2 regions of the Paenibacillus sp. AD87 genome follow, and region 1 is predicted to be linked to the other one. Evidence: riboswitches for the same ligand, from Rfam matches in the RefSeq annotation. Region 1 holds a riboswitch; the other holds the start of a gene.
What was found. A riboswitch is a leader RNA that binds a small molecule or an ion and turns the genes downstream of it on or off. The one in region 1 is predicted to bind FMN.

Region 1 (16,200 bases):
CAGCAAAAATCCCTCTCGCACATGCTGCGGAAGGGATCTTAACCGAATCATTATTTAGCTGTACGTAGAAGGATCAGGTGTGACAGGAATGCCGGACTCTGCCGGTTGTGCTGTATTACGATTGCGGAACATGTCCTGGATTCTATCCATCACATACGGTGTGGAATCGATCAATTTCTCGAACAGATGCGTTGAGTTGTCAAGCGGCACGATGTGTACGCCCTGTTTGCCAACTACCAGGAACGCGATAGGACGAATGGATACGCCACCCCCGCTTCCGCCTCCAAATGGTGAGGCAACCGATGCGGAGCTGGCATGTTCAGTGGTACTACTTCCGCTGCTCCCGCCGCTTCCACCTTTGCTGTTTCCATCATTTACATGAAAATCACTGCCACCCGCAGCGAATCCAAATCCCACTTTACTGATCGGCAAAATTACGGTACCATCAGGTGTTTCGACCGCATCGCCCACGATTGTATTGACATCCACCATGGCCTTGATATTTTCCATTGCGGTTTCCATTAAGCCTTGAATTGGATGATCTGACATTTAAATTCCCTCCAGTTTCAATTTAAGCTAGGTTTGATCTAACCATATCATCCCCAAACTTGAAGGGACTTATGTAAGCCAGCCATTTAACTAAACCTCAATACTACAAACCGCTGACTGGGCAAAATAAAATCCGGCAGTTGCAAGCAAACTATAGGAAATTTTCTCATACTCGGTTTCTTCTTAACTACCGAGTAGACCCAGCCAAGACGCATAGTTCCACCCCCGCCACCCCGCAATCATTTTAAATGAAAGGCGTATAACACAGGGACAGTACATACACTTAAATTTGCGATTTACTGTGTTGTTTCTTCAGCTTCAGCTTGCGTCTGCGCCGTTGTTCTTGTAAGAGTTTGAACCACATCCGCCATCCTCCCTCTACTTGAAGCACTCGGGTTAAGAGCGTAAGTCCTGCGATCATGACTGCTGAAATCCGGATCTTTAGTTTCCAATCCAGCTCGGTTTGGAACTCCATCTCGTCTTCCCACACCGGCACAACTTGTAACTTTGGCGTTTGTTCAAAACGGATTTGATAAGAGAGGTATCCAATGATGATCGACTTGATACTCCACACCCAACCGATGAGAACAGCCGTGTATGCTGCGTCGCCGACGCCAATGCGAGTGGACCAGGACAAATGAGTCATATGTACACGAGTGAGTGTTTGCTTGATCCAGAGCTTTAATGCTTCCGTTGCCCTGAGCATGATTTTTACATCCTTAGCCCATTTTTTGACTTTACGTTTGTTAACACGCTCGCTGCTCTGGGCTTCTCCCCTCGAATGATTCATTCGCTGCTCCGTCTTCACCAGAAAACCTTCCTTCATATTACGAAAGACAATACTAGGAATTTCATAGTTAATACGCACAATGCCATATAACAGACGAACCGTAATCTTGGCATAATCATCATGATTGTGTTTCCTGAATGTAAAATGCACATGAACATACGAGATGAGGACTGCGACAAGAAGCAGTGCGATCAACAAGCCGATTCCTCCAAGCCAAATCCACACAGGCCTTACCTCCAAGCCCTCAATTCTTTTCTCGTCTAGTATGACACTCTATATAGGAAAAAATTCACGTCTGACCTGAAAATTCCATTTAATCTTTGAACGACTACCTTGCACTCCATTCCACATACCACGCCAAAAAAACCGGCACCCCGAAAGGGCAACCGGTTTTGGATCGATCCAGACTGCAAAGTTATGAGTGCGAAGGATCATCTTCGTTATTAATATCGTTTGCATTTGCATCATCTTCGAGATTTGCACTATCCAGGTCCAGGTCCACATGCTGCACATCCAACTTTTCAAAAAGCAGCTGTGTTTCTTCCTCCAGGTTCTCGGAATCTTCAAACAACCCTGGCTCCGGCAGATCTTTGAGCGAAGCCAAACCAAAGTAATCCAGGAAAGACTTGGTAGTGCCATATAGAATTGGGCGTCCAATGGCCTCAGCCCGTCCCACTTCCTGAATGAGATCCTTGTTCACAAGTGTATGAATGGCACGTTCGGATTTCACCCCACGTATCTCCTCAATCTCTACCCGTGTGATAGGCTGACGGTACGCCACAATAGCGAGCGTCTCCAACGCCGCCTGGGATAAAGAGGTACGTGCAGGTGAATAAGCCAATTTCTCAAAATAGGCCGCATGTTCCGGCAAGGTACCCAGTTGGACTACCCCTGCAATTTTAAGAATTTGTACGCCTCGTCCCTGCTTGGCAAATTCAGCGATCATTTCCTCAATCGCATCCGACACCAGTTCGGTTCGCTGATCCACGATTTCGGCGATTTGTTTGATGCTCAGACCTTCTTCTCCGGACAAAAACAGCAGGCCTTCAATAATCGATTTCAATTTCGGAAAATCCATGATTCTTTGTTTCCCCTCTCCACTCCATAACGATATCCTCAAACATCCGCTCCTGATAACAGACGATCTGCTTCATCTTCATCAGTTCCAGCACCGCCAGAAAAGTTACGACAATCTCGTGCCGATAAATTTGGTTATCCAGCAACTTGGAGAATAACAGCCTGCCTCCCGGTCCCATACTTTCCAACGCACCGATGACATCGCGAATACGATCCTTAACCGAGATTTCATCCCGATGGATCCGAGTTACGGTTGTCCGCTTCTCCGCCTTGCGCAGCGCCTTCTGGAAAGCCGCAATCAGATCCGAGGTATGCAAACCCTCGACCGGATTCGATTGTGCTTCTACAGGCATATACGGCCGCAAATCCTCGGGCTCTTTGGAGAAAATAAGGCTGCGTTCCCACTCCCGTTCGTGCAAGTGACGCGCAATTCCCTTGTATTTGCGATATTCAATCAGACGCGCAATCAGTTCTGCACGTGGATCATAATCTTCATCTTCCATATATGCATAATCCTCAAAGTCCTCGATTACCGGTGGTTTGGGCAGTAATAGTTTGCTCTTGATCGACAGAAGTGTTGCCGCCATTACCAGAAATTCACTCGTAATATCCAGCTCCAGCTCCTGCATCGAATGCAGATACGCCATATATTGATCGGTAATATCGCTGATGGGAATATCCTGGATATGAATCTCTGCCTTATCGATCAGATGAAGCAGCAGATCCAAAGGTCCTTCAAAAGTCTCCAGTTTGTATGTAACTACCGTCACTAGACGAATCCTCCCGCCAGAAAAATAAAAACCCCCGCTAAGCCGCCGAATCCGGTCTCCCGTTTTCGTCTGCGCTGAGCAGGGCACTATATTAAATAAGCACTATTTTAGCTGTTTCGTCAAGTTCGCCATTTCAATAGCGGCAGTAGCTGAATCCCAGCCTTTGTTTCCTGCCTTTGTTCCAGCACGCTCAATGGCTTGTTCAATATTCTCTGTTGTAACCAGGCCGAAGATTGTAGGTACGCCTGTTTTCAGGTTAATTGCGGCTACACCCTTAGCCATCTCATTGCACACATAATCATAATGTGTTGTTGAACCACGGATAACCGTCCCCAACGTAATGACAGCATCATATTTGCCACTTTCAGCCATTTTTTGGGCAATCAACGGGATTTCAAAGGCTCCTGGAACCCAGGCTACATCCACTTCATCATCTTGTACACCGTGACGTTTGAACGCATCCAGTGCTCCACTGAGCAATTTGCTTGTAATGAACTCGTTAAAACGTCCTACAACCACTCCATATTTTAATCCTTCTGATACCAAATGTCCTTCAAAAAAGTGTGGCATTCAAGTCATCTCCCTAATTGTATTATATGATGTACGCAACTGATCTTTGGAAACTAGTTCACCCTGTTTAACCTCAGAAAAGCTACTCAGTTTTTTTCTTCATTCTGCTCGATATCGTCGAACTTTAGCATATGGCCGAGCTTCGCCTGCTTCGTGTGCAAGTAAACCGTATTGTCCTCGTTCTCTTCCATCTGAATGGCAACACGTTCCACCACTTCAAGTCCGTACCCTTCAAGCCCTTTAATTTTGCGTGGATTGTTGGTTAACAACCGAATTTGACGAACCCCTAGATCTTTGAGAATTTGGGCACCAATGCCGTAATCTCGAAGATCGGCAGCAAACCCAAGCTTCAGATTGGCATCCACGGTGTCCAGACCTTCCTCTTGCAGTTTGTAGGCTTTGAGCTTGTTGATCAGTCCAATGCCTCGTCCTTCCTGTCTCATATAGAGCAGGACGCCGTTGCCTTCGTCATGGATCTGTTTCAATGCTGCATCGAATTGTGGACCACAGTCGCATCGATGAGAATGGAATACATCCCCTGTGAGACATTCGGAGTGTACGCGGACCAATACAGGCTTCGATCCGTCAATTTCACCTTTAACCAAAGCGACATGCTCCTTGTTGTCCACCGCATTGGTGTATGCCACCGCCTGGAATTCACCAAAGTCTGTTGGCATACGTACAGCTACTTCGCGTTTAACCAACTGTTCCTTCTCATTCCGGTACCGAATCATGTCCTGAATGCTGATCAGCTTCAGATCATGCTTGCGGGCAATCTCCTGCAGATCCGGAAGTCTGGCCATCGTGCCATCTTCCTTGATCACTTCACAGATTACACCTGCCGGATAAGAACCGCACATAATAGCGAGGTCTACAGCTGCTTCCGTATGTCCCGCGCGTCTTAGCACACCGCCATCTTTGGCGATGAGTGGGAACATATGCCCCGGCTTGCGGAAATCTCCGCTTTTCGCTTCGGGATCAATTAGACCCTTGACTGTAATGGAGCGTTCATGAGCCGAGATGCCCGTTGTGGTATCTTTATGATCTACAGAGACGGTGAAAGCCGTCCCATGAAAGTCTGTATTTTGCTGAACCATAGGCTTTAGGTTGAGTTCATCGGCACGTTGCTGCGTAATGGGAACACACACCAGACCCCTACCTTCAGTAATCATGAAATTGATCACTTCAGGTGTAGCCTTTTCCGCCAAAGCGATAAAGTCGCCTTCATTCTCCCGATCCTCATCATCCACCACAATGACAGGTTTCCCCTGCATAAGATCGTAGATGGCTTCCTCAATAGAATTCAGAATGGATTTCTCTGACATAGGTCCCCCTCCAGTTTCTATTTCAATTTATATTTGTAGTTAATCAATTACGATTTGTTAAGCAAAGCCGTGATTAGCGAGGAAATCCTCACTGATACTTCGCGGCTTGCCCGCACCGGTCTCCTGATGTCCCTTACCATAGTGCAGCAGATGATCCACATATTTGCCCAAAATATCACACTCAATATTGATGGTATCTCCCGTCTTTTTCACATTTAATACGGTCTCACCAATGGTATGTGGAATAATGGATACAGTGAATGCGGTCTGTGAAGTATGCACAACGGTCAGACTAATTCCGTCCAGGGTTACAGACCCTTTGGGTATCAGATATTTGAACAGCTGCGTATCATCAGGTTTGATCTCGAAAACAATTGCATTCTGGTCACGTGTAATGCTGCCAATGACCCCAGTGCCATCGACATGGCCCTGAACGATATGCCCGCCAAAACGTCCACCTGACAGCATGGCTCGCTCCAGATTAACTTTGCTGCCGGATTGCAATTGACTAAGATTGGTATGTCGATATGTCTCGGGCATCACATCGGCAGTAAATCCGCCACCCTCCAGGGTTGTCGCAGTTAAGCATACCCCGTTTACAGCTACACTATCGCCAATCTTTAAGTCGTTCATGATGGCGGAAGCTCCGATATTCAGGACCATCGCTTCGCCTTTCCGACCTATCCGCCGGATCTGACCGACTTCTTCCACCAAACCGGTAAACATGCTACCGCCTCCTTTATTTATTTCATTATCGTTAATTCATTTATTCAGGCCAAACCGGAATTCCGCCAATGCTGATATTATCTCCAACTTGCTCAATTTCCAGCTGATGTAATTGAATCGCCTGACTCATGCGCTCTACACCCTCAAAGCGGAAACTGCCTGGTGTTTCGTATCCTCCGACAATTTTCGGAGCAATGAACATGAGCAGTCGATCTACCAACCGTGCTTCCAGCATGGACCCATTCAATGTTCCACCGCCTTCAAGCAGAATTGAACCAATCTCACGCTCACCGAGCTTGCTGAGTGCACTCAGTAGATCAACACGTGGTCCTGGACCACAACGTATAATCTCCACCCCATAGGCTTCCAGCCGCTCAGCCGCTTCAGGGCTCGCCTCATCTGTTGTAAGCACCCAGGTAGGTGCAAGGCCATCCTTGACCATTTTGGCGCCTACAGGCAGACGTAGCTTGGAATCGACCACGATTCGTACCGGGCTGATCCCTTCCACTTGCAAGCGAGTCGTGAGTTCGGGATTGTCTGCAATGACCGTTTCAACACCAACCATAATTCCTTGATGGCGATGGCGAAGAGCGTGTACAATCTCGCGAGCTGACTCGTTAGAGATCCATTTGCTGTCACCGCTACGCGTAGCAATTTTGCCATCCAGTGTAGAGGCCGTCTTTAAAGTTACAAAGGGGAGACCTGTTGTAATGTATTTGATAAATTTCTCGTTCATCCGTCTTCCGCGCTCACGCAGCACTCCAACTTCAACTTCGATCCCTTGTTGACGCAGCATGCTGATTCCTCTGCCGGATACTTGCGGATTCGGATCTTCGCAGCATACAACGACACGTTTCACTTTCTCATGAATGAGACGTTCACTGCATGGTGGAGTCTTGCCATAATGGCTACAGGGTTCGAGCGTAACGTACACTGTACTGCCTTCAGCATCACTACCCGCCATGTTCAGTGCATGAACCTCTGCATGACCCGTTCCCCGTTTGAGATGACTTCCGAGGCCCACGATACGTCCTTCTTTTACCACGACACAACCGACTACCGGATTGATTCCGGTCTGTCCTTGTGCCCGTTCTGCCATATCCAGTGCTAGCGCCATATAAAATTCATCATTAATCATTTCCAAGTCCGTTCACCCCACGGTTAAAATCTTAAGTTATAGACCTCCCTTCCAACAGAGAGGCATGTTCCATATCCAATAAAAAATCCCCGTCGAACAAACCGTTCGATGGGGATGATGAGAGACATGTGTCACCAGCAGTACTATTGATACATTGCCAACAACACATCGCCCAAAACTTCATTTCAGGCAAGTGAAAGCAGACACATACCTTAATGAACTTCAATTACAGGTAAAGAGCTTCTATGATGTGGCATATGTATGAAGATTTCCGGAAGTAACTGGATTTCTCCCTGCACAGGAAATGAATTCGTCAAAAACTGTACAGCAACACTCCTGCGGAATGCGGCCCCTAAGGACTGCACCCTCTCCTTCTCCCATCCAGACTATACTGTCGGTTCTGGAATTACACCAGATCAGCCATCTGCCACAGGCAGACGGGTCACGGACTTTGCATCAATGCTGGATAGATATCCTCACATACTGCATCACCGCCGGTAGGGAATTACACCCTGCCCTGAAGGATTCGTTGCGTTATTAATTGGATGTTAGCACTTTAACGTCAAAAAATCAATTGTTTTTTGTTCCTTTTTGTCACATACTAACTTTTAATAAGCTTAAGTGTAAACAAAAACCGCTTCGCTAATTGCGAAACGGTTTACATACGTTTATTGATTAAGCTTCTACTACTTCAACTGTTTCCATTTTGTCGCGACCTTCGAAAGCGTCCACGAATTCCATACCTTTGGTTACTTTACCAAATACAGTATGTTGTCCATCCAAATGTGGTTGCGGTTGGTAGCAGATGTAGAACTGGCTTCCGCCTGTGTTACGGCCTGCATGTGCCATAGCCAAAGTTCCACGCTCATGTTTGTTCGGGTTGATTTCACAGTTAATTGTGTAACCTGGGCCGCCTGCACCGGAACCGTTAGGGCATCCGCCTTGAGCTACAAAGCCCGGAATAACACGGTGGAATACAAGACCGTTGTAGAAACCGGAGTTAGCCAGTTTCTCAAAGTTTGCTACTGTGTTTGGAGCTTCTTGATCGAACAAATCGATTACAACTTCTCCGCCGTTTGCCATTTTGATTTTCGCTTGTTTCGCCATATGTAAATGACTCCTTTCGTATTGACCATCGTTAATGGTGCCAGAACGCATGACCCTGGGCCAAGCTTTATAGCACTTTTCTTAGTGTACACCGAAAATGGATTGATCGCAAAATAATCAGCAAGATTTTTTTCAAAATCCGGCCCTAAAGATGCAAAAGAAGACAAAAAAGAGCGTCCTTTTTTGTCTTCTTCATATAGTGCTCAGCTAGATGTCCTTAAATTAACGGGTAACTGGCTGTTTTGCAATGCGCTCAGGTACGAGATCATTCTGGATGATGTCCTGATACGTCTCACGGCGTACCACTACATCCCCTTGACCGTCTTTGACAAACACAACTGCCGGACGACGAATCCGGTTGTAATTGCTTGCCATCGAGTAGTTGTACGCGCCTGTGCAAGCTACTGCGAGTAGATCGCCGCTTTGCACTTTAGGCAGGTCCAGATCCCAGATCAGCATATCGCCGCTCTCACAGCATTTACCAGCAACAGATACCGTTTCCTGAGCAGCCTCATTTGCACGGTTTGCTAATACAGCCTCATATTTGGATTCATACAGCGCTGGACGTGGATTGTCTGTCATTCCACCATCAACAGCTACGTATTTACGAACTCCTGGAATATCTTTGCTTGTTCCAACAGTGTAGAGCGTAGTTCCCGCTTCCCCTACGATGCTGCGGCCTGGTTCAACCCAGATCTCAGGCACGGCATAGCCGATTTGAGCAAAATGATTTTTCACCGCATCCGTGATGGCTTTCACGTATTGTGAAACTTCAAGCGGTGTATCTCCATCGATATAGCGGATACCGAAGCCACCGCCCAGATTAACCACTTTGAATGCCACGTTAAGACGCTCATACACATCTGCTGCAAACTCAGCAACGCGTTGAACTGCCATTTGGAAACCTTCAACTTCGAAAATTTGGGATCCGATGTGTGAATGCACACCGAGCAATACCAGATTTGACTGCTTGGAAGCCAATTCAATGGCTTCAAATGCCGTTCCGTTCCCGATATCGAATCCAAATTTGGAATCCGTTTGTCCTGTCGAGATATATTCATGCGTATGCGCTTCAACACCAGGCGTCACACGAAGCAAAATGTTAACTTTGCGATTTTTGTCTGCGGCTACAGCTTGCAGCAAGTGCAGTTCATTGAAGTTATCCACAACGAAGCAGCCAATCTCTGCATCAAGCGCCATTTCGATCTCTTCCAGCGTTTTGTTGTTACCGTGGAAATGAATGCGTTCTGCCGGGAAACCGGCTTGAAGTGCCGTGAACAATTCACCGTCGGATACAACATCCAAGGAAAGTCCTTCTTCCGCAGCAAGGGCACACATCGCCATTACGCAGAATGCTTTACTTGCATAAGCAACCTGGAAACCCAGGCCTGAAGCACGGAACGCTTCCATATACTCTCTGCAGCGCTCACGAACCAATTGCTCGTCCACAACATACAGGGGAGTTCCAAATTGTTCTTTCAAGTCGGTTGTATCGACTCCACCAATTTCCAGATGTCCCTGTGCATTTATTTTACTTGTACCATGTAAATACATAATCTGCATTCCTCACTTTTTTATATACTGGAACAGCTGTTATTCCAATGATTTTACACCAGTATATCAAATTAGAAAATGAGAAGAATGGATTTTTCGGCAGATCATTTGTGTTTTTTACTTTTTTGCAGTTCCCCGTCTGGATCACTGTCCATTTTGGTATTGTCACGCGTTTTGTTGATCGAAGGACGTTTTTTATTTTCCAACAGCGGCAAACGGAACAAAAAGTTACCCAAGGCCTTTGCATTAAACGGTATGAACGGCCAGAGATAAGAAGAGTTGTAGGAGCGATGCAAAGTGAGCGCCACGATAATGAACGTCGTCCCGACAACGAATCCGGGAACCTTGAATATCGCCACAGCAACGAGCAAAAACAATCTGACCAATCGATTAGCCAAACCAAGCTCATAACTGGGTGTTGCAAACATACCAATCGCGGCAATCGCCATGTAAAGTACCACTTCATTGACAAAATATCCTGTTTTTACGGCGATATCCCCGACTAAAATGGCCGCAATCAAACCCATGGCCGAAGCGAGTGGCGTCGGGGTATGGACTGCTGCCATCCGTAATAAATCCACTCCGAATTCAATAAGCAGGAACTGCAGAATCAGCGGAAGCTGGGCATTTTCATGAGGACCGATGAACTCCATTCCTGCTGGCTTAATGGCAGGGTCAATAACCATCAACAACCATAGCGGCAACAGGAAAAGCGAAATCAGAATGCCCCCAAATCGTACCCAGCGCAGATAGGTTCCCATAAAGGCGGTCTGTCTGTTCTCTTCCGCATGCTCACACAGGTCAAAAAAGGTCGTGGGCAGAATCATCACACTGGGTGAAGTATCTACAAAAACAACAACCCTTCCGTCCATCAAATGAGAAGCTGTCACATCCGGTCGTTCCGAATAACGAACCAACGGATACGGGTGCCAACCCTTGTTAATAATCGCTTCTTCAAGCTGTTTATCGGCAGCAGGGATGCCGTCGATATTTACTCGTTTGATTTTTTCACGAACGGAATCCACCTGAACCTTGTCCACGATATCGTCAATATATACAACACAGACATCCGTTTGCGATCTGCGTCCAACCTGCATAATTTCAAATTTTAATCCTGGGTCCCGTATTCTTCGGCGCACTAACGCCACGTTGGTCAGAAGTGTCTCCGTGAATCCGTCTCTTGAACCCCGCACCACTCTCTCCAGCGAAGGTTCCTCTGGGGAACGTACCGGATAGCTGCGGGTATCCATAATAATAACGGAACGATCCCCTTCGACAAACATGGCACTCATGCCTGTGAGGACCTTGTTGATGACGGCGCTCATTTTCTCCACTCGCTCAACTTGAATATGAGGAATGTAACATTCGAAATACGACTTCAGCGCATGTCCGGACACTTGCTCCGGTGTAAGATAGGTTAGCCTTTTTAACACTTCAAGCAGAATCTCATCCTTTGCAAACCCAGTCAGCAGCAACAATCCAACATGTTTGCCACCCAAGACCATTTCCCTCATATTCACATCAAAGGACTCTCCAAGTCCCAACACTTGCTGAAGCGTATATTTGTTATCACTCATGCGAGGGGATATATCGTCGTTTTCCTGCCAATATTCTACCGATTCCTCGATACTGTCAGACATTTCATTTTGCTTCTTCTTTTCGTAAGCCTTCTTTTCTTCTTCCTCCTGAATCTCATAAGGAGATTTATGCATCTTCTCTTCGGATGTTGCTTCGCTGGATTCATGCCCGTCGTTGTCCGATCTTACGTCCATTTCCCATCCTCCTTAGGCCTAACGTTTTAACGCTGGTATACAAAAAAGTCAAACAGGGAGCCCGTCATCTTCCCCAAAATCATAGCAAGCAACAATCCAAACAAATACGATTTCATGCCCAGTCGTTTTGCCAGCACTGGCAGTACATTCAGCACTTCAGTCAGTGCCGCAGCAAGCAGACCGATGAACACACCGCAAAACAGTCCGATGATCGGGCTCAGCAACAGCGCTCCGTGTACCTTCCAGTGCCAAAAATCCGCAACAGTACCGAGCAGCGAACCTCCGATCAAGGCCCCTTCATACCAATGGGTTTTGTCATAGGTTCGCGTAAGTTGAGCTAGTCTTGGGATCATATCAAGCACGAGAATAAGCGCAATCACACCGCTTCCTACAGCGATTCCCCCCGCAATGCCCAGCACAATGCTGATTGCTCCGTTAAGAACGCTCATTCGCATTCATCTCCCTGCGTTCCTCTTCATGCATACGTTCGGTTTCTTCAATCACTACATACTTGTCTACATTTTGCTGATATAGGAACATTTCCACTTCCAAAGGGGTAGGTTCTTCATTCCACTTTTTCTTGAATAAATGATTGAAGAACACAGCCATACCAAACCCGATCCCGAGAGAATACGCCACCTGAAACAGATACGGATGCTCATCCCGGCGGCCCGTAATCATTTCTACAATTCGAATTTGGACTTCCTGCATGTTTACGTCCGCATGAAAATTCATAATGGTCAATGCTGATCCAAAGAAAAGCAGCAGCCACACCAGGATGAACAGAGATTTGGAAGGCTTGCCACTTCCTACAACCACCTCAACAAGCGTATGACCCGATCCGATTAATTCAACGGTGACATCTGGCAAGGTTCGACGGATCTCGGGGATGATCTGCAATATATCAATGAGGATCAGATTGCCGTCCTCCGGTCCGGGGCGCAGCAGTTCAAGCTCACGCAGCCTTCCTTCTTGTTCTTCAGGAGAGGTGAGCAAGTGAGCTACATCTCCAAGCTTGACACTTCGGCCCCTTTGGATGCGAATACGGCTGCGCAAACGAACATAGACCGTTGGAGTGGGTGTCAGGGACATCCGAAACACTCCTTTACTGCGTAATTTAGGTTAGTATTTGAAGAATGTGCAAATTTATTACATTATGGTTGGAAAAAGGTTGTGTGGACCCTGCGGGCTCTTCGGGATGGATCGGCCAATGGTCGCTGTTGCTCGGGGGGAGGATACACGCAGACACTCCTACGGCAGACCAACCTTCTGATCGCTGTTGTCTCCAAATTCTTTTGATTGATTTCTAAATGTTAGAAATTTGGAGACAAAGGCGAACGCTTCGCTTCTTCAGGTCTAATCTGCCGCCTGCGTTGCTTGTGTGTATCCTTAGACGAGCCCTCACGCTTCGCTCCTTTGTCCGATTCCATCCCTCCGCTGCACGGGTCCCTTTTTTCCAAAGGGTTGCAATAAATGTGCAGGGAGGCGGTAGTAGGTGATTTTATAAGTTGGTTTAATTACAGCTTTTTCCTATTACATTTCTTTTTTGACTAACGAACACAAAAACAAAAAATAGCCGCTAATATAGCGACTTATTGAGATGAGAAAATCTTATGGATTGAATGGTAAGAAACTTGGGGATCAGGTATCTTTGGGAAAGCCTTACGCATCGTTGTCAGGACTTCCTGTGAAGATGTTATATTTGAAGAAGGAGTGATTTGGATTACTTCAATATCTTTGGGGAACGGGTGGAAATAACGCATATAAACAAAAACAAGAGTAGTGATCATCAGCAGGACGGATAACAATACTTTCATTTTTTTGTTCAATGTTCAATACCCTCCTTAATTCTCAACTCCACTTCTCTTCTGAACTTTAACGGGGTGATTTGCATGGTTTTACGAAACTGATTGATAAAATAGCTCGTGCTATTAAAACCAACTTCATAAGCAATCTCGGTAATGCTGCGTTCTTGGAGTTGCAACAGCTCCACACTCTTTTGGATGCGATAATCAATAACATACTGCATGGGTGTTGTCTTCAACATTTGCTTGAAATAACGGCAGGTTTCCGAGCGACTTAACTGACCCGCCCTCGCAATATCCTCCAATTTGATTGGTTCAGCGGAGTGCAGGTGAATCCATTCAACCATGTCCTTCATTCGCCTGCTTCTAATGATTTCGGTTGGATCATATTCAAGCGCGTATCCGCTTTTAATCAGATATTTCCATATCGTCAAAAGGCTTGAAGCCACATTCATTTCGTAAAATGGAGGCTGCTCATCCAAATCCTTTTTAACATGCCGGATGGCGTCGAGGACTTGAGCTCCCCAGGAAATTCCCCTTTTGATATGAAGATAAGGTAAATTGGTTGCTGAGATATAAGGATGAACATACTTCAAATATAACTCGGATGGCACAACAAAATGCGGAGAGACATTTAGACAAAGATAAATACAATTATCCTGCTTACCCCGTTCCTCTGCCATGTGCATGCAACCACTATTGATAAACAGCCCGTCGCCTTGCGGCACAATGATCTTTTGATCATTCACATAAAAAAGAGCTTCGCCCTTGACAACCAAGACAAACTGCAATTCATCATGCCAATGCAAAGGAATATGCCCGTGAACATTGCGTACAATTGTGGTTTCATAACACGCCACAGGCAATGTAACTGTACGATGCTCCGTCAGTTCCCTCCCGTTTTTATCAATTCCAAATTCTATCTTATGCATATTCTCTCATCTCAATATAATGATATTTATCTGTGCGATATTGATATTATTATAGCCTATTTCGTTTTAATATAGCACTATTCTTATATTTAAGGTGAGGGCGCTATTCATGAAAATATCTATTCAAAGATCTAGAAAATCAGGCCTATTCTTCGTTCTTACAGGTGCGATATGCTGGGGCATTGGCGGAACAGTTTCACAAAAACTGTTTCAACAATACGGAATTGAAGTCAACTGGTTCGTAACGGTTCGACTGCTGATTGCGGGTATACTGCTTCTGACGGTTCAATCCTTTACAACAAGGCGCTCGCAAATTTTCGATATGTGGAAGCAGAAAAAAACAGCCTTGCAGCTAATCATTTTCGGATTATTCGGGATGCTCGCTGTTCAATATACGTACATGGCGTCTATTCAACATGGCAACTCCGCAGTGGCGACACTACTTCAATATCTATCACCAGTCATGATCATAGTCTATATGATCTGGCGAAAACAGGCTGCTCTAAGCAGAAAGGATGTTGCATCAGCGATTCTGGCTCTGAGCGGGTGTTTTCTCCTGCTGACCAATGGTTCTCTCTCCCAATTGTCTGTGCCTTTACCCGCAGTATTGTGGGGGCTGTTATCCGGAGTTGCCGCTGCCTTCTATACCCTCTACGCCGTGAAACTGATTGAAAAGTTTGATTCACTTGTTGTGGTAGGCTGGGCAATGATTATCGGAGGCGCTGCGCTGAGTCTCATCCACCCACCGTGGAAAATGGACTTTGCTAGCTTGCGTTTGGAAACCTACGGATATTTGGCCTTTACCATTATTTTAGGGACAATGATTGCATTCTGGTTCTATATCGAAAGTTTAAAAAGCCTGTCAGCCAAAGAAACAAGTCTTATGGGAAGCGCGGAGCCGCTTGCTGCCGTTGGCACCACTGTTATCTGGTTGCATGAACCCTTCGGGATATTTCAATGGCTGGGGACCGCATGTATCATTGGATTGATATTATTGTTGCAGTCGAATCGCCCCAAATCCAATCCAGGTTAACGACAAATAACCTTCTTCGCATATTAATGCGCGATAGAAGGTTGTTAGTTGTCGTATATTGGTGGTTTAACACCCATATTGTTGTCAGCAATCCAAAATCACTGTGCGATCTGGTCGCGGATGGATTGAAGTATTTTTTTCTCCAGTCGTGACACCTGCACCTGGGATATACCCAGCCTGCTAGCGACCTCGGACTGGGTCTGATCCCGGTAATACCGGAGGTATACAATCAGCCGTTCCCTTTCGCTGAGACCGCCAATCGCTTCGTTTAGCGCAAGTTTGTCAAACCACCGTTCCTGAGACTCATCGGCAATCTGGTCCATTAGTGTAATCGGATCGCCGTCATTCTCAAACACCGTCTCATGTATGGAGGTCGGCGGTTTGTTGGCTTCCTGAGCAAATACAACTTCCTCTGGGGTTACCCCCAACTCCGCGGCTACTTCCTTAATCGTTGGAAGACGGTCGAGGTGTTTGGAGAGTTCATCCCTTTTTTTGCGGACTTTATTCGCCATTTCCTTGAGCGAACGACTGACCTTAAGCGTGCCGTCATCCCGCAGGAAGCGCTGAATTTCTCCGATAATCATAGGGACAGCATAGGTGGAGAATTTCACATCATAACTGAGATCGAATTTATCCACCGATTTGAGCAGCCCGATACAACCAATCTGGAACAGATCTTCCGGCTCATATCCCCTGTTCATAAAACGTTGTACGACGGACCAGACGAGTCTGATGTTGCAGTTCACCAGCGTATCCCGTGCGACATGGTCACCCGACTGACTGAGCGCAATCAGCCGTTTGACCTCGGCATCGTCCAAATAGGTCTGTGAAGACTGTTTCACTTCAGCATCCATAAGACTACCAACCCCTAATTATACAATGCTTTCTTGGATTCAATCCTTTTCTTCATCTTGATGGAGGTGCCTCTGCCGGGCTCACTGCTGACTTCGAATTCATCCATGAAGTTTTCCATAATGGTGAAGCCCATGCCCGAGCGCTCAAGTTCGGGTTTGGACGTATACAGCGGCTGTTTGGCAAGTTCAAGATCTTCG
Region 2 (16,200 bases), 1.2 Mb from region 1:
TTGCCACTGACTTTGGAGAACACCGGAGACAATAGTCCGTCTCGTGACATGGAATAAAGCAAACGTGTCTGGCCGTACATCATTACAAGTAATACAGTGGTAATTCCCGTAATCGCTCCAAGCGAAACAATCCAGGACAATCCTTTCAACTGTACAAATTCAAAGGCAAAGGCAACCGGATCACTCACATTCAGCATGTGATAAGGTACAATCCCTGTCAGGATCAACGATACAACGATGTAAAGCACCGTACAGATCGCAAGGGATGCAATAATACCGATTGGCAAGTCCCGTTGAGGACGTTTCACTTCTTCCGCAGCCGTAGAGACAGCATCGAACCCAATGTAAGCAAAAAATACCGTTGCCGCCCCTGCGGTTACTCCTGAAATACCGAACGGAAGGAACGGTTGCCAATTATCCGGCTGCACATAGAACACACCCACACCGATGAAGATCAGCACCACGATAATTTTAATCGCTACCATGATTCCGTTAGCGCGAGCAGCCTCTTTCACCCCTCGGGTGAGCAGGAATGTAATGATTAACGTGATCGCCGCTGCGGTGATATCAAAATAGGTTCCCTTTTCAGGACTAAATGCACTGGTGAGCGCATGGGGTAATTGCAACCCGAATCCGGACAATAACGTTTGAAAATATCCAGACCAACCGCTGGCAACAGCCGCACTCGCAAATCCATACTCCAGAATAAGATCCCATCCAAGAATCCAGGCAATGACTTCGCCAAAAGCGGTATAGCTATATGTATACGCACTTCCTGAAGCAGGCACACTGGATGCAAACTCCGAGTAACACAATGCAGCGAAGGCGCAGATAATACCTGCCAGCAGAAAAGACAGTACCAAACCGGGACCTGCATATTTTGCAGCAGCAACGCCTGTGAGTACAAAGATACCCGTACCGATGATCGCACCTACCCCGAGGGTCATCAGATCAAGCGGACCCAGGACCCTCTTCAACATGTTGCTTTGGTTCTCTCCGGTGGCAATCGGTTTTTTTCTAAACAGGGAAGATCGATTCTGGTTTTGGTTCATACACAGTTTCCTCTCGTATTGAAAATGATGAAAGTGTCTCTTTACTTCAAATATTTTGTTTGAGTCATCTGTTCTATGAAAAAGTCCTTTGTTCTATCTTACCGATCAACTACAAAAATCTATTGATTTCTACACTTTGTCGCGTTGCTTTGTTAAATTTATTTTTGGGTGAAGGTATATTTTGTGCGTTCTAGACGAAATTTATCATGATCTGTTGGACAGGGGCGAATATAAAAATCGATTTAAAAGAAAACTGCGTATAATTTATATTATGCGCAGTTTTTTAACAGCTTTTTTCTTTACCAAAACATCATAAACTCGTTGTTACATGCAACTATGCAAATACAGTGCCTTTTCGGCTCTTTTTGCGGTTTATTCCTTGCTCCCCCTGTCCTGTTGCACGATAAACACTACGCCAAAGAGCCGCATATCCGTATGCGGCCCATCACTTGTAACGCTATTAGATCTATAAACGAGATGAGAACATCCACTCTATTCATTCCGGAAGAGAATCACCTTTCACTCACATGGATCGTCTAACTTATGAAAATACAATTCGCTCTGCATCCGACATCCGATATTGAGATAGCAGATAACCCTTGCTGTCCAAAGCCTTCCGCCGGACCTCATTCAGATCGACATGCAGCAGCTTGCCTTCGCGCTTCACCGGCCGACCTGCTACAAACACGGTATCCACATTGGATGGATTGGCAAATTGAACGACGGCTCCAACCGGATCATGCACCGGGAACAAGTTAAGATCGGTGGTTCGGATCATAATCAGATCTGCTTCTTTACCTGGCGTAAGTGTACCGATCTTCCGCTCAAGTCCCAGAGCCTTCGCCCCAGCAGAAGTTGCAAATCTTAGAACTTGACTGGATTGAAGATTTAGCTCGCCAGGCATTTCACCCTGCAGCAAAAGTTGTTCATTTTCACGGGAACGTTCAGCTTGAAGTGCAAATTTCATCTGGGAGAACATATCCCCACCCGTCGATGTTACAACATCGACTCCGAGCGTTGGAGTTCCTCCATTTTCAAGGAAGTACCCCGTTGCCGGATACCCATGCCCCATCATCATCTCTACTTCTGGTGTGACGGACAGTGAGGCGCCGCTATCGGCCAACATTTTATACTCATCCGTATCCATCGTATTTCCGTGTACGACGTTCAGACCTGGGCTCAGTAAACCAGCCTCATACATTTTACTTATCGAACGATCTACGGATCCCCAGCTTCCAAAGCCAACATGCATTGAACATATCGCATCAAGCTCTTGAGCAAGCTGAATTTCCTTCACTGTGGTATCCCAATGGCTGAACTCCGGACCACGAATTGCAAGGCCGAACGTGAGAAGCTGATCCCGTGAAGAAAAATACTGTTCCTTGACTCTTCTCACATCATTCGAATACGTCATCTTGCTCTCTCTGTTCCAGTAGGGCGTCTCACCCGGTAGACCATAAGCGAAAACCGACCGAATACCCGCATCCTGAAGTCCGCGAATCAGTTCATCCGTATGCTCCGGGGAATACGGCATACTCCAGTCAAGCACCGTGGTCACTCCTGCATTAAGCGCTTCCAAAGAACCGAGCAAATTGGCGATATAGCTGTCTTGTGGCCGGAGTTTACTTCCCATCGCTCCATAGTAGAGATTCTGCAGATAGACCGGCAGTGACCAGTTGGTTCCCGCTGTTTTTACAAGTGATTCCCATACATGCCGGTGCGTATCTACAAGTCCAGGGAGTATGATCATCTCCGATGCATCTATTACTTCCGCTTCAATACAACTCAGGTCGGGCCGGATAGCAGTTATAAGAGAATCCTCAATAAGAACGTCCGCCCGTTTATACTGACCTACCGACGAATCCATAGACAATACACAACCATTTTTCAGTAGATAACTTGTCCCCACAAGACACATCTCCAATCATTGTTTTTTGTTGGATATACGCTTGAATCCCGGATGTTAATCTCTGATGATGAAATGACTAGCTGAAATATTTTAAGTATATAACCATTATATAGAAGAGGATGGAAACATTCAATTTTGATTACAAAAAAACCTATTGAACATTTCCCGGTTGTCGAAAAGTACCGCAAATCACTCTATGCATACTCCTTACTCTCATACACTTTACTCTTGCTGCTGATCCTTCTTCTGTTTTGCCCGAAATCTTCTAACCTTCATCAGATTACCACACATCTTGTCATCACAATACTTCTGGGTTCTACTGCGCGTATCGTCATAGAACATCCAACGACAATCCGTATTGTCACAGATACGAATCCTTCCCCCATCCCCTTCAACTAGGGTGATGGCAAAATCGGCTGCTACCTCAGCCATGACCTGCTTCCATTGAGTTCCTACAGGAATAAGTGAAAGCTTAAGTCCCTCATCTCCAACGTTCAGTTTTCTTATGACTTGACCTTCCTTCATCATGGAGTTAAGCCATTCCAGGTCTTGGTTCGATAATGCATTTCCGTCAGATAAACGAGTTGCAAGAGCCTGCAATTCATTTCTAAAGTTTCTCAAGGCTCCCTCCTCTTCCGGAGAAGCAGGTACAGGTGCAATCAGTTGCCATTGTTTGATAAATCCTTGCTGCCATTCGGTTTTGCCAAGCCTGTCCTCTGAACGATCCCCACCACGCCAGTCATGGTAATCACTGTTCACAAAATCAGTCCATAGTCTATCCATACGTACCTCCGATAAAATGTAACTACCTAAATTTAAAAAGATAGTTACAATTATTCATGTTTGGGCTATATTAATTGTAACCACATTTAAGCACTTTAGCTAGTTACCATGAATTCATTTTAGGGAGGAAAAATCAATGACTACAACAGCAACAGAACTATTGCTCATTCAGAAAGATGATACCTGGGATCAATGTAACTGGATTGTGCCTTTATCCAAGGCACTCGAAGGACTGACTGCTGAACAGGCAGCCTGGGTTCCATCATCCGGTGGATTAAGCATCTGGCAGTTGGTTAACCATATGTATTACTATAATCATCGTTTGTTGAGTTGTATTCAGGGCACAACACCCTCTGGTGCACCTGCCGAAAACAATGAATCCACCTTCGGAGATCCGGGCGACCCTTCTGATACTGCTGGCTGGAGTGTACTTATGCAAAATACAACGCAATTAGCCGGACAGCTTCGTGATCAGCTCGCTTCATTAGAAGAACCCGATCTTGAAGCCCCGTACATGGATACGGATGAAAAATGGGCACATGAGCTTGCCCGCTGGGTACTCCACGATGCGTATCATGCAGGACAGATTGTATTACTACGCAGACAACAGGGAAGCTGGAATATCATATTCTAAAAAAACACTTGAACTGCTAGCGCTTACACGAATAAGATGAACTTATTAATGTTACAGCTTGTTCAACACACTATATAATTGAATAGGATCTTCGGGGTAGGGTGCAATTCCCAACCGGCGGTGATGTTCTTCGGAACCAGCCCGCGACTCGCTGTTTGACCCGATGTAGGGATTCAGCGACTGACTTGGTGTGACTCCAAGGCCGACGGTACAGTCCGGATGAGAGAAGATCAACACATTGACATGCCGTTACGGAAAGGCTTATTTTCGTACGACATGTCAATGATTGAGCCCCCGTTTATTTGGTGTATACCAAAACGGGGGCTTTTGTCGATTTTGCCAACTGAAGATTCCGTGTTCTGACGAAGGAGTCCTGAATATGGAAAAGACACAACCTGCATCAACAGTTTACCGCAAGGAACGAAGTAATACCGGATTCTGGCTCGTCGTGCTCGGCGCCGCCCTTTGGGGTGTAGATCCACTGTTCCGTATTATTTTGCTCAAAACGATGACCTCCACACAGATTGTACTGGTGGAACATATTATTGTCAGCCTTGTGGCGATTCCCGTGTTATGGAAGTTCCGGGCCGATCTGAAAAACCTGCGTGCTCGCCACTGGATTGCCGTGATATTTATCTCCTGGGGAGGATCTGCTCTCGCCACGGTATTGTTCACCCTGGCACTTACGCATAACGATCCCAACACCGTTTTGTTATTGCAAAAGATGCAGCCGCTATTTGCGATTGTTCTGGCTAAGCTGCTGCTGAAAGAAACATTGCCTCGCCGCTTCGGTGGACTGTTTATCATTGCACTTGCAGGAACATACCTGCTCACGTTCGGATTTACCCTTCCCCTTGGCAACTGGGACAATTGGGTTCATGCAGGTAGCCTGTTATCACTGGGTGCAGCTGCATTGTGGGGCGGTTCAACAGTTATGGGGCGGCTGATGCTGGGGCAAACCCGTTATGAAACGGTCACCTCTCTGCGCTTTGTCGTAGCCTTGCCACTGCTGATCTTTATGACGTGGAACGAAGGTGCTGCCTGGACATTCCCTTCCGCTACAGGTGAACAGGCGGCTGTAGCACTTAATATTCTGGGTCAGGCATTACTGCCAGGGTTACTGAGTCTTCTGTTATATTACAAAGGGCTCTCCTCCACCAAGGCCTCAGTCGCAACGCTCGCAGAACTGAGCTTCCCGATGGCCGGTGTACTGGTAAACTGGATTGCATTCCGCACATTAATTACATGGGAGCAACTGGTGGGCTTCATCCTCATCTGGATTGCCCTATTCGCCATCTCCAAACAGCAAGAACGATCAGCGACTCCGGCTGACGGTGCACCAAAGCTCCGTACGGATTGAATTTTATATAAAAGCAAATCAATTAAGGCACTGGACATCCTTTGAGATGTTCAGTGCCTTTTGTCTTTTCGCTATTCCGGTGGTACGATGACTTATGGAATAGTAGATTAAGTCAATTTAGAGAGGAACGATCATCATGTCTTCGTCTTCATCATTTTCGTATACATCTTACGATGCTATAGGTTTGGCTGAATTGGTTCGCGCACGGGAGATATCTCCTGTCGAATTGTTGGAAGCGGCGTATGCACGCCTGGAAGAAGTGAACCCGCAGCTCAATGCAGTCATTCGAACATATGAAACACGTGCACGTCAAGAAGCGAGTATAGTTCGCCCGGGAGAGCAGCCCTTTGCCGGCGTGCCCTTGTTATTGAAAGATATCTCTCAATCCCTGGAAGGTGAAATTCTCACCTCGGGTTCTCGTCTTCTCAGTGAGCATCGTGCGCAGCGGAATTCTAATTTCGTTTCCCGTCTGCGCGATGCAGGCTTCATTAACATTGGACATACCAATACGCCGGAATTTGGCCTGAAAAACATTACCGAACCCCGTCTTCACGGTCCAACTCGAAATCCATGGAATACGAATCACTCACCCGGCGGTTCAAGTGGCGGTGCCGCTGCCGCAGTAGCCTCGGGTATTGTCCCCCTTGCAGGAGCAAGTGACGGTGGCGGTTCCATCCGAATTCCTGCTTCATTCAGCGGCTTGTTCGGACTCAAACCTACACGTGGACGGACACCTGTTGGACCAGGGGTTGGCCGTCAGTGGCAGGGTGCTTCGATTGATTTTGCCTTGTCCCGTTCCGTTCGCGACAGCGCTGCTTTACTGGATACATTGCAAGTGATTCAACCGGAAGCTGCGTTTCATGCTCCCCTCTTCCCAGGCAGCTATCTGGCTGATATGAACTACCCTCATCAACGCAAACTGAGAGTTGCTTACACGACAGCTTCGCCTGTAGGTACACCAGTGAGTGAAGAAGCCAAACAAGCTGTATATAAGACAGTCCGCTGGCTGGAAGAACAAGGTCATGAGGTTGAAGAAAAACTAAGTCCGGTTAATGGTGTCAAATTAATGGAGAACTATTACATGATGAACAGCGGCGAAATGGCGGCGATGATCTCTTCGATGGAACGTTCTATGGGTAGAGCATTAACCTCTGATGATATGGAGATCGAGTCCTGGGTTCTGGCTGAAGCCGGTAAAAAAGTATCCGCTGCTGAATTCGTACATAGTTTGGCCGAATGGGATGTTGCCGCAGCTCAGATGTCCACATTGTTTGAACGGTATGATTTTTATGTCACACCTGTCAATGCTTTTCCAGCACCCAAAATCGGCGAATTGACACCTCATGATGAACAAATTCAGCATCTGATGCGTATTAGCGATTTGGACAAGATCCAGCAGCAGCAGTTGATTTATGAGATGTTTGAACCAAGTCTTACCTACACTCCGTTCACTCAGCTCGCGAATCTGACGGGTCAACCCGCCATGAGTGTTCCTGTGCATCTGACTCCTGAAGGCCTGCCCATGGGTGTACAGATTATGGCAACCAAAGGCCGTGAAGACTGGTTGCTTCATCTGGCTGGTCAGCTGGAAACATCCGAACTATGGGTCGGCATGAAGGGTAATCCACTGTTTCCAGCATAAACGCTGAATACAACCTGTATCATTTTCAATGTGAGCCTTATGTTTGCCAATGTGCATGAAAGCCATGTCAGCTCCGCATACTGAAAGCAAAAACTGCGGAGGAATGTGACGAATGAATATGAATACAACGGAACGCCATAAACAGTCTGTTCGTATCCCGGCCAAAACGGGTTATGCCGTCAAGGTAAATAAAGGTTCATTAATTCGGGTGACCGATTTGGAGGGGCAGCAGGTCGTTGATTTTGTTGCATATGATGCTCAAAATGCCAATAATCGACTAGACCCAGGTGTAACGATGGACGTACTGCGGTCCTACCGGATCAAACCAGGACAGTCCGTGTATTCTAATCAATATCAGCCGTTGCTTAAGATCGTTCGTGACACAGTTGGTGTTCATGATTTTTTCAACTCCGCCTGTCGTCCGGAAATGTATGAAGTATTATATGACAAAAAGGATCATGCCAGCTGCTATCATAACCTAAATCAGGCTCTTGAACCGTTCGGGATCTTGCCACCGGATCAGCATTATCCATTTAATCTGTTTATGAAATCGGTTGTAGATGATCTGGGAAAGATTGATGTCGTAGCTCCAGACTCACGGGCTGGTGATTATGTTGAGATGGAGGCATTGACTGATTTGGTTATCGGTTTATCCGCCTGCCCATGTGAAGAAAGCTCATGCAACGGATATCATTGTACAGCCATTCAGCTGGATGTAGAGTCCATATCAGATTAAGCGACGCAAAGCTTGTTCTAATTTGCTCCAGACGGGAATACGATGACTTGTACCCATATGTGTGTGACTTACCGGTACAATTCGTCGAACCCGTTAAGGAGTGAACGCGTATATGTCTGTACTGTTTAGTTATATTATTCTGGGAATCTCACTATCCGCTCCAATTGGTCCGATTAATGCCGCTCAGTTGGATCGCGGAGCCCGCCACGGATTTATGCATGCCTGGATTCTGGGACTGGGAGCCATGTTTGCCGATTTGGTGTACATGCTTCTGATCTACTTTGGAGTTGCCCATTTTCTGGACACGCCTTTCATGCGCTCTTTTCTTTGGTCTTTTGGCAGTTTTATTCTGGTGTATACCGGTGTGGAAACACTATCTAAGTTAAAAGACGGCATTCAGGCCTCTTCTACAGCAGAAGCAAGGGTTGGGAAATCTTTTGTCTCTGGCTTTCTCATGGCCCTGTCCAATCCCCTGAATATTTTATTCTGGCTCGGCATTTACGGCTCTATCCTTGCTACAACCGTAAAGCATACCGACACCGCTCATCTGCTACTATACAGTTCTGGTATTTTCATAGGAATCCTTGTCTGGGATGTCATCATGGCTGGCATGGCTAGTCGATTTCATAAACGCAGCAACGAAACCGTTTTGCGCTGGATCTCCATTATCTCAGGGATCTGTCTGATCGGATTTGGCCTGTACTTCGGTTTTGAAGCTGTACGATCTATCTTTTTCTGACATAAAAACTACACTGGACAGTCACCCAACGCCATCCGCATTAATACGTTAACGGTATCATGTGGAATGGAGTTGGGGAATCCATGGCAGAGCTGTACAGTGCCGATGAAATAAATGCATCATTCAAAGGTCTGCCCGAATGGCAGCAGGACGCTTATTCAAAATTTTCCAATATGATTGCAGATGAGGATAATACGTATCCTTGTGTTCCCGGAAGGATCGGTTTTCTCTCAGGACATTTGAGATATGGATTCACCAGGGATCCGCGTACACAAGCTTCTGCTGAAGACATGGCGGAATTACTTCGTCAATATGGACCTGTTTCTCGGGATACGGGACATTACGCTTCTTTGGTTGTCATTTGCGAGACACCGGATGATTTGAGAAACAACACAACGGTGGAGCAGTATCAGTCCTTGTTCTGGGAGATGCTTAACCGGGTAAGCTCACTCGATACTGCCTCCTGGCCTGAACATATTTCGACTGATCCGCATGAAGCCACATGGGAATTTTGCTTTGGCGGGGAGCCTTACTTTTGTTTCTGTGCCACTCCCGCGCATGAGCTTAGAGCCAGTAGGCACTTCCCTTATCTTATGTTTGCTTTTCAACCAAGGTGGGTGTTTGAATCCATTAATGACAACACACCTCTTGGCCGGAAAATGAAAACCTTGATTCGTAAGCGTTTGGCAGCATATGATGCCGTTCCTGCTCATCCTTCGCTCATGTGGTATGGGGAGCAGGATAATCTGGAATGGAAACAATATTTCCTGCCCGATGACGAGCAGACCCCTTCCAAATGTCCCTTTTTGCGCATGAAGCAAGCCATTAGCAAATTGACGAAATAGCTGATACCAGTCACCCATTCAGGGGTTTGATGGCTCAGTAGATGGCGAAGGTTGCGGTTTGCGTACTTTGTTAACAATGTAAGTAATCAAGGCTATCAATACAACAAGACCTATACTTGCCAGCAGACCTCTTCTGCTGGCTTTTTCCATAGCCGTGCCAGCTACTGCTGCAAGTATAAGGACCATGGCGATCCATACTTTGATGCGATTCCAACTTGTTGGCTTCATTTTCTTGATATACGTGATGCAAATCAGAAGCCAGGTATACATTAATACCAAGCTGCCTGCGGTTGTTACATATTCGAATAGGCTCTTAGGCATCCATAATGCCAGGAGAGTAGAAAGGATTAATCCGGCCGCAGTGCATCCTAATGCATAAAGGGGCATGCTCTTTTTTCCCCAAGTCTTCGTAAACACCTTCGGTGCATCTCCGTCCTCACCCAATTTAACCAGCATGGATGTAATCGCATAGATTGAAGCGACCATCGTGGAGAACCCGGCGATTATCAAAATTCCATTGAGAATATGAACCACGACCGTAAATCCAATCGATGACATCGCTTTGACGAGAGGACTCTCGTCTGGTGTTAATTTAGCAGCAGGAACCAGAAGAAGGATTAAGGCAATTGCCACAACATACAGCGTACTGACGGTTAATAACATCACTCTGCCTGATTTCACTGCATCCTTAGGTTCTTTCAGCTTGGCTGCCATTAAACCCATGACCTCAATCCCGGCAAAGGCAAAAAAGGCATAAATAAACCCGGTCCACACGCCTTTTATTTTGTGAGGGAACCATTCATTCGTTATTTTCTGCGGCGTAATCTTTACATCTAACCAGCCCAGACAAGCCGCTGCTGCAATCGCGATAAAAGCAACCGTTGCAGCTAACTTGATTACTGCAAGCACATTTTCTGTTTGAGTTAACCCTTTGGCTCCCAATGCGGCGATGAACAATCCAATGCATGCATATACTGCCACAAACACCCACAATGGAAACTTTGGAAACCAAAATTGAGAGAATAATCCGAGCGCCGTTAATGAACTGCCCATGATCAGCATTTCGGAAGACCAATACATCCATCCGCTTCCGAAACCGGCCCATGGGCCGAACGCTTCACCGGCATATGTTCGAAAAGCCCCTTCTTTCGGATCTTCTGCCGTCATCTGAGCTAATGCTCCAAATACAAAATAGGTCCCCGCAGCAGCCAGCACCAAAAGTACAAGCACGGATAAACCGGACCAATGAATAGCCAGACTTGTTCCGAGGAAAAATCCGGTTCCCAGCGTACACCCTGCTCCAAATAAGGAAAGACTAATCCAGCTCAGTTTCTCTTCTTCTTTTTGATGCACATGACTTTTCATATGTATCCTCCTTCATGCGTACCCCATTACGGTTTACATATGATGGAGGTTTTATGTCATTAAGGTAAAAAGAAATGAAACTTACTTTTATTGAGTTTACATAATAATGTTTACGTTAACTAATTTTGTTGCTGTTGATGCGTCGATACTTTTGGTAACAGATCTTAAGTGATTCTTTAAGCACCTATAATTAAAGAAAAACCCTTCGAACTGTAAAAAAACAGTTCGAAGGGTTTCTTGTTAGTTTCTGAAAACAAACTTCTCGTTTAGTATGGCGAATCTGATCGGTGTATGTTCTTATCGGTAATAACCTGCATTATGCAGTTTCTATTTCTTGCCTAACAACTGTTGAAGCTCATCCAGTTCTATCTTGGCTTCCGGTCGGAAGCCCTCACTTTTTACATATTGTGCAAGGCTGTAAAGTAACTGGCGCCCTTCTGTGTGGTAAATCAATTTATCATAATTTAGTGCTCCGACCAGCAGCCTGCCTTTTCCAACTTGGCACTCAAACAGCAGCCCCAGCTTATGATTACGTTCAAAATTATCGATGGTTTGAACGAAAGGTTGAACATTCTCTGCGACCTTATCCAAAATAATAGACCGTGAATTCATAACGATATGCCACCAAGGATAAGTGGAATGGGTCTCACTTGGAAAGTGCTTCAATGCAGGGTGTGCGTTATTGATTAGAAGTCCGAGTGTACCGATGGGAACTTGCTTGTTCATGCTTTCCGAAATGGATCGGAACATCGGATAACACCAGAAATCGGTACAATATGTGCCTTCGACTGAACTGTCGTTATCTTCGAGTGTTGGGAGCAGCAGCACGCTCTCACCTTTTTCAAGTAAGGCAATTACTTCATCGGACAATTCCTTATAAATATAGTCTTGTTCAATAGCTGTCACATCATGATCAGGGTATACCCATAGGTCATATTGTTTCCGAATATCGGTACCTGGAATATGCAGGGATAGAGTGATTGGCGTCATCTTTTTCACATCAGGCAGCTTGAACTTTATTTGACTTATTTCAAACCAAGTTTCTCCAGAGATAAAGGAAATCTCGTCTTTTCCTTGTGCAATCCGCTGATCCGAATCACGCATTTCCCACTCCACAGTCTGACCCCTCAATGAATCTGTTCGGTAGTACCTTAATTGAATATAGGCATTGAAATCTTCTCCCGAATTGTAGTTAAATTTCTCGAATCGGGCCAGAAGGACTGCATCGGAGCAAAACGTTCTCCACTCCTCGGGAGTAACCACCCCTTTCGAATCCATGAAGGCATCCAAAATACCTACCAGTGCGGTCCCCTGTCCACTAAAATCCTGAAGATCGAGCAATTGAAATCCTGCCAGATGATTGGATCGAAATGCCGCCTCAAGCTCTTCCTTATAGCAGGCTACTGCAAGTTTTCCAGAACTTTTGAAAAAGGGTTCAGCCAGATGTCCCATTCCTTTGGATTGCAATCGTTCCCGAAACACCTCGAAGTTTTTTGCCTTCAGTGACCCGGTATACTTCTCGATCTCTTCATAATTCGGGTACATGGCATATTGTCCAATTTCATGGGAAATGACGGGTAGATGCGGAATGAGCTGTTCTTCAACAGAAGCGGCTTTCACGGTCTTGGCTTCCGTTCCATATTGAATTTGAATCTCCGATTCATCTGCTTGAATTCCCTCATTCTCCGAAACTGTCCTATCTGGCAAGATCATGTCGTTGTAGTCCTTCAGAGTACCAGGCACGTCGGTTTGAACATGACCCAACGGGGCATCACACATGGCATAGGAGCCGCGGAAAAGTCTATCTTTGGAAAAACGTACGCCACAGTAAAAATCTTCTTCCTCTAGAATCAGCGGAGTGAACTGAAAATTGTTTGAACCCTGGGTGTACAGAGGGCGTGGATCAAATGCTCTATACGCTTTGATAATGGCATTCAGTCTTTCTTTACTGCCCCAAAGTTCATTACCGAGTGACATCATTACAAAAGAAGGGTGATTCCCAAACGCCTTGAGCATGGCGAAGCCTTCACGAATGAGATAGTCCTGTTCAGCCTGATTATGCTGTGGGTCGAGTTCATCCGTGATTGTACCCCAGAATGGCAATTCAGGCTCCATATATATACCAAGCATATCTGCAGCGGTGAACGCTGCTTCAGGCGGACAACAGGTATGAAAACGATAATGATTTATACCATATGATTTGGAAATACTCAGGATTCGCAGCCATTCATCCACATCGGTTGGCGCGTAACCTGTAAGCGGGAAGATTAGACCATCATGTTTTCCGCGAAGAAAGGTCTTTCGACCGTTGATCGTAAAAGCATCTCCATTAGCTTCAAAATCTCGCAGTCCTGTTATGATTTCGGTTGTATCCAGCACATCGCCATGTTCCCCCAACAGAGTAAGGGTCAGCACATACAGATGTGGATCTGAATCACTCCAGAGCAATGCGTCGTCTCCCATCTTGTAAAGCACATTAACTTCGTTCTGGCTGCATGGATAGGTTTGCTCATTCACCACATGATTTCTGTCTGATGCCACATATCCATGAGTCTCTTTTAAAAGGGGCTTGAAGGTTCGCGCAGTAACGGACAATACAGTACCTGATATCGATTTGGACAATGTACTTGTGATTCTGAATGTTCGCTCTTTAGCATTGGGATAGATCTGTACCTCACCCATATGCACCTCGTGGTAAAATTGAATCTCCAGCTTCCCGGTAATTCCGTTCCAGTTGGTCTGAGTATCGACGGATGTAAGATGCCCGCCTTTCGTCGGATAGTCCGTATTATCGACCCGGATGATGAGGGTGTGTTTTCCCTCCGATAGCCCTTCCGGTAAGATATACACATGGGGGGTGTTGAGGCTATCCTGCACTCCAACTTCTTCACCATCGACCCATAACTTGGTTATGCGCGTGCGTTCCAGATACAAACTGCATTTCTTGCCAGCAAGCGTTGAAGGTATATCAATCTCCCTTTTCAGCCACACCCATCCTTCATATGCATATTCATCAGTCAAAGACCCGATGTGAGCCACATCATTCTTTCTTCCTTTGCGTGCATGAGAAGTCGAGTTCGGCAGCGTTATGGTATCGTCAAATGGGCCTTGAGCGCCTTGTTTATGTTCATCCAGTTGAAGCTCCCAGCTTCCCTGCAAGTTCATTTTGGTTAACATGATCTTAGCTCCTCTATACTTTATGTATGCAATCTATTCTTCTGTTTACGTATTTCTATTATATAACTGTAATCTTAGTCCACCCATATAATAAAATTTATGCTGAGTATAACAATATGGAAATAATCCAAAGGTTATCGCTGACAAGTTCGTCTCTATAATGACTTAGAAATTCAAAAAAAGTCGCCTAAAAGGCGACTAGTGCTACTTATTTGAGTAGTTCAATTCTCATACGCTGTTAGATCTGACAGTCCCGGCATGTTTACTTGGTTGTATAGGCCTCTGATTCCTCATACAAATCCGCTGGCAAGGGCTGTATGAAAGGCGACCAATCGCCCGTCGTGTACAGATGAAGGTGATGCATAGCGCGCGTACACGCCGTATAAAGAAGCTTGCGTTCATTGTCGCGGCCATAAGCTCCAGACGAAGCATCATAGACCAAGACTGCATCGAACTCGACACCTTTGGCAAGGTACACAGGAATGACCATTACACCTTTTTCAAAGTTGAACGTTTCCTTCGTAACGAGCTGCAACGCTTCGCCTCCTTGAATCTGTAACGATTCATGGGCCTTGTGGCTTTCGGCGGCGGTCTTCGTAATAATAGCGATGGAATCAAAGCCCTCGGCTCTTAGCGCAGCGATATCTGCCACCATTTGTGCATCCAGCTTCTCTCTGTCGTTGCTTCTCGTCAGCAGGGGCTTTAGGCCTTTTCTTTCAAAGGGTACAATTTCATCTCCGTCTGGAAGCATCGCTCTTGTAAATTCAACGATCTCCTTCGTTGAGCGATAACTGCGTACTAGGGAGAAAAGACTTGTTTTGGCTTCACCGTAGAGACGGACTAATGGTGAATCAGCTGCGGCCAAATTAGTAGCCTGCGTGAAGATCGCTTGCCCGAAATCGCCGAGCACGGTCATACGGGCACGGGGAAACAGCTTTTTGAGATATTCATATTGAAATGTTGAATAATCCTGACCTTCATCAACGAAGACATACTTGATTTCCGTGTTTGTCCGGACACCTTCTATCAGTTCTTTTACATACAAGTAGGGAGTCGCATCCTCATGGAACAACTCGTTCCGGAGCAGGCTTTCCTTGGTTTGACTGCATATCTCAGGCCATAGCGAGGGGATAACCGTAGCATTCGTTTTCTCCCGATAAGTGGCTTCGTCAACAAACAATTCGCCATATATACCTTTGATATCAACAAACGAGAATTTCTTGATACCTTTTCTTAGTGGGCTAAACCGTTCTTTCACGATCTTGCGGCCGAGCAGTTCCTCCTCCTTCTGGGCAAAGTCAAAATCACCTTCATCTTCTCGACGCTTCTTGCTTATTTTCTCACGAATTTGGGCGTACTGTTCCGCGATATCAAATACTTCCTTATCTTTATGCAGTACTTCGAAGATATCCGCATACTGATCGTTGTCGAGATAATTCAATTCTTCCTGTACCCATGATTCTTCACGTTCCATACGTTCCAGGGAAGCCAGCTCTTTCAGCAGCCACTCCTGCAAGAGTACAACGCGATTTAACAAGGGCAGGGAGCGATCATAACCGTAAAATTTGTCTCTCATTTGCTCCGCCGTAATCAAATTACGATTTCGAAACCGAATGCTGTTGAATCGCATGCCTTCCTGCCCCAACCAGTTTCCATAGTTCTGCAAGGCCTGCAAAAAAGCATCTGAAGCTTTATATTCGATTCCTTGAAGCCGTGCCTCATAGCCTGGAGCTTCATGCGCGGTCAGTACATATTCAATCTGATCAAAAACATCCTCCGGACGCAACGAAGAGCCGAGCCAATAGTCGAGAAATTGTTGAAAAGTGGTCTGCTGCATATTATCTTCACCGAGCTCCGGAAGGACAGTGGAAATATAACTGCCAAACATCGGATTCGGTGAGAAAAGAACGATCTGATCAGCACTGATCGTCTGGCGGTGTTTGTACAATAAGTACGCC

Region 2: it holds a riboswitch for FMN, as region 1 does, so the genes downstream of both, gpAD87_RS10885 (DMT family transporter) here and ribD (bifunctional diaminohydroxyphosphoribosylaminopyrimidine deaminase/5-amino-6-(5-phosphoribosylamino)uracil reductase RibD) in region 1, are expected to answer to the same signal.

What each region holds. Positions count from the first base shown of each region.
Region 1 covers NZ_LXQN01000007.1:1,265,279-1,281,478, reverse strand. The annotation lists gene ytfJ (GerW family sporulation protein) at 55-549, opposite strand; gene gpAD87_RS05845 (DUF2953 domain-containing protein) at 833-1,564, opposite strand; gene scpB (SMC-Scp complex subunit ScpB) at 1,755-2,417, opposite strand; gene gpAD87_RS05835 (segregation and condensation protein A) at 2,386-3,186, opposite strand; gene ribH (6,7-dimethyl-8-ribityllumazine synthase) at 3,289-3,756, opposite strand; gene gpAD87_RS05825 (bifunctional 3,4-dihydroxy-2-butanone-4-phosphate synthase/GTP cyclohydrolase II) at 3,843-5,081, opposite strand; gene ribE (riboflavin synthase) at 5,139-5,807, opposite strand; gene ribD (bifunctional diaminohydroxyphosphoribosylaminopyrimidine deaminase/5-amino-6-(5-phosphoribosylamino)uracil reductase RibD) at 5,848-6,951, opposite strand; FMN riboswitch at 7,311-7,474, opposite strand; gene gpAD87_RS05810 (peptidylprolyl isomerase) at 7,621-8,052, opposite strand; gene lysA (diaminopimelate decarboxylase) at 8,275-9,606, opposite strand; gene gpAD87_RS05800 (spore germination protein) at 9,711-11,318, opposite strand; gene gpAD87_RS05795 (stage V sporulation protein AB) at 11,405-11,827, opposite strand; gene gpAD87_RS05790 (stage V sporulation protein AA) at 11,814-12,470, opposite strand; gene gpAD87_RS05785 (hypothetical protein) at 12,971-13,207, opposite strand; gene gpAD87_RS05780 (AraC family transcriptional regulator) at 13,204-14,115, opposite strand; gene gpAD87_RS05775 (EamA family transporter) at 14,225-15,148, shown strand; gene sigF (RNA polymerase sporulation sigma factor SigF) at 15,247-16,002, opposite strand; gene spoIIAB (anti-sigma F factor) at 16,017-16,200, opposite strand, start outside.
Region 2 covers NZ_LXQN01000007.1:2,475,411-2,491,610, forward strand. The annotation lists gene gpAD87_RS10865 (amino acid permease) at 1-1,052, opposite strand, end outside; gene gpAD87_RS10870 (amidohydrolase family protein) at 1,594-2,961, opposite strand; gene gpAD87_RS10875 (CGNR zinc finger domain-containing protein) at 3,184-3,744, opposite strand; gene gpAD87_RS10880 (DinB family protein) at 3,881-4,378, shown strand; FMN riboswitch at 4,462-4,613, shown strand; gene gpAD87_RS10885 (DMT family transporter) at 4,758-5,738, shown strand; gene gpAD87_RS10890 (amidase) at 5,875-7,380, shown strand; gene gpAD87_RS10895 (DUF1989 domain-containing protein) at 7,493-8,116, shown strand; gene gpAD87_RS10900 (LysE family transporter) at 8,229-8,855, shown strand; gene gpAD87_RS10905 (YqcI/YcgG family protein) at 8,939-9,700, shown strand; gene gpAD87_RS10910 (amino acid permease) at 9,719-11,065, opposite strand; gene gpAD87_RS10915 (glycoside hydrolase family 2 TIM barrel-domain containing protein) at 11,393-14,242, opposite strand; gene helD (RNA polymerase recycling motor HelD) at 14,505-16,200, opposite strand, start outside.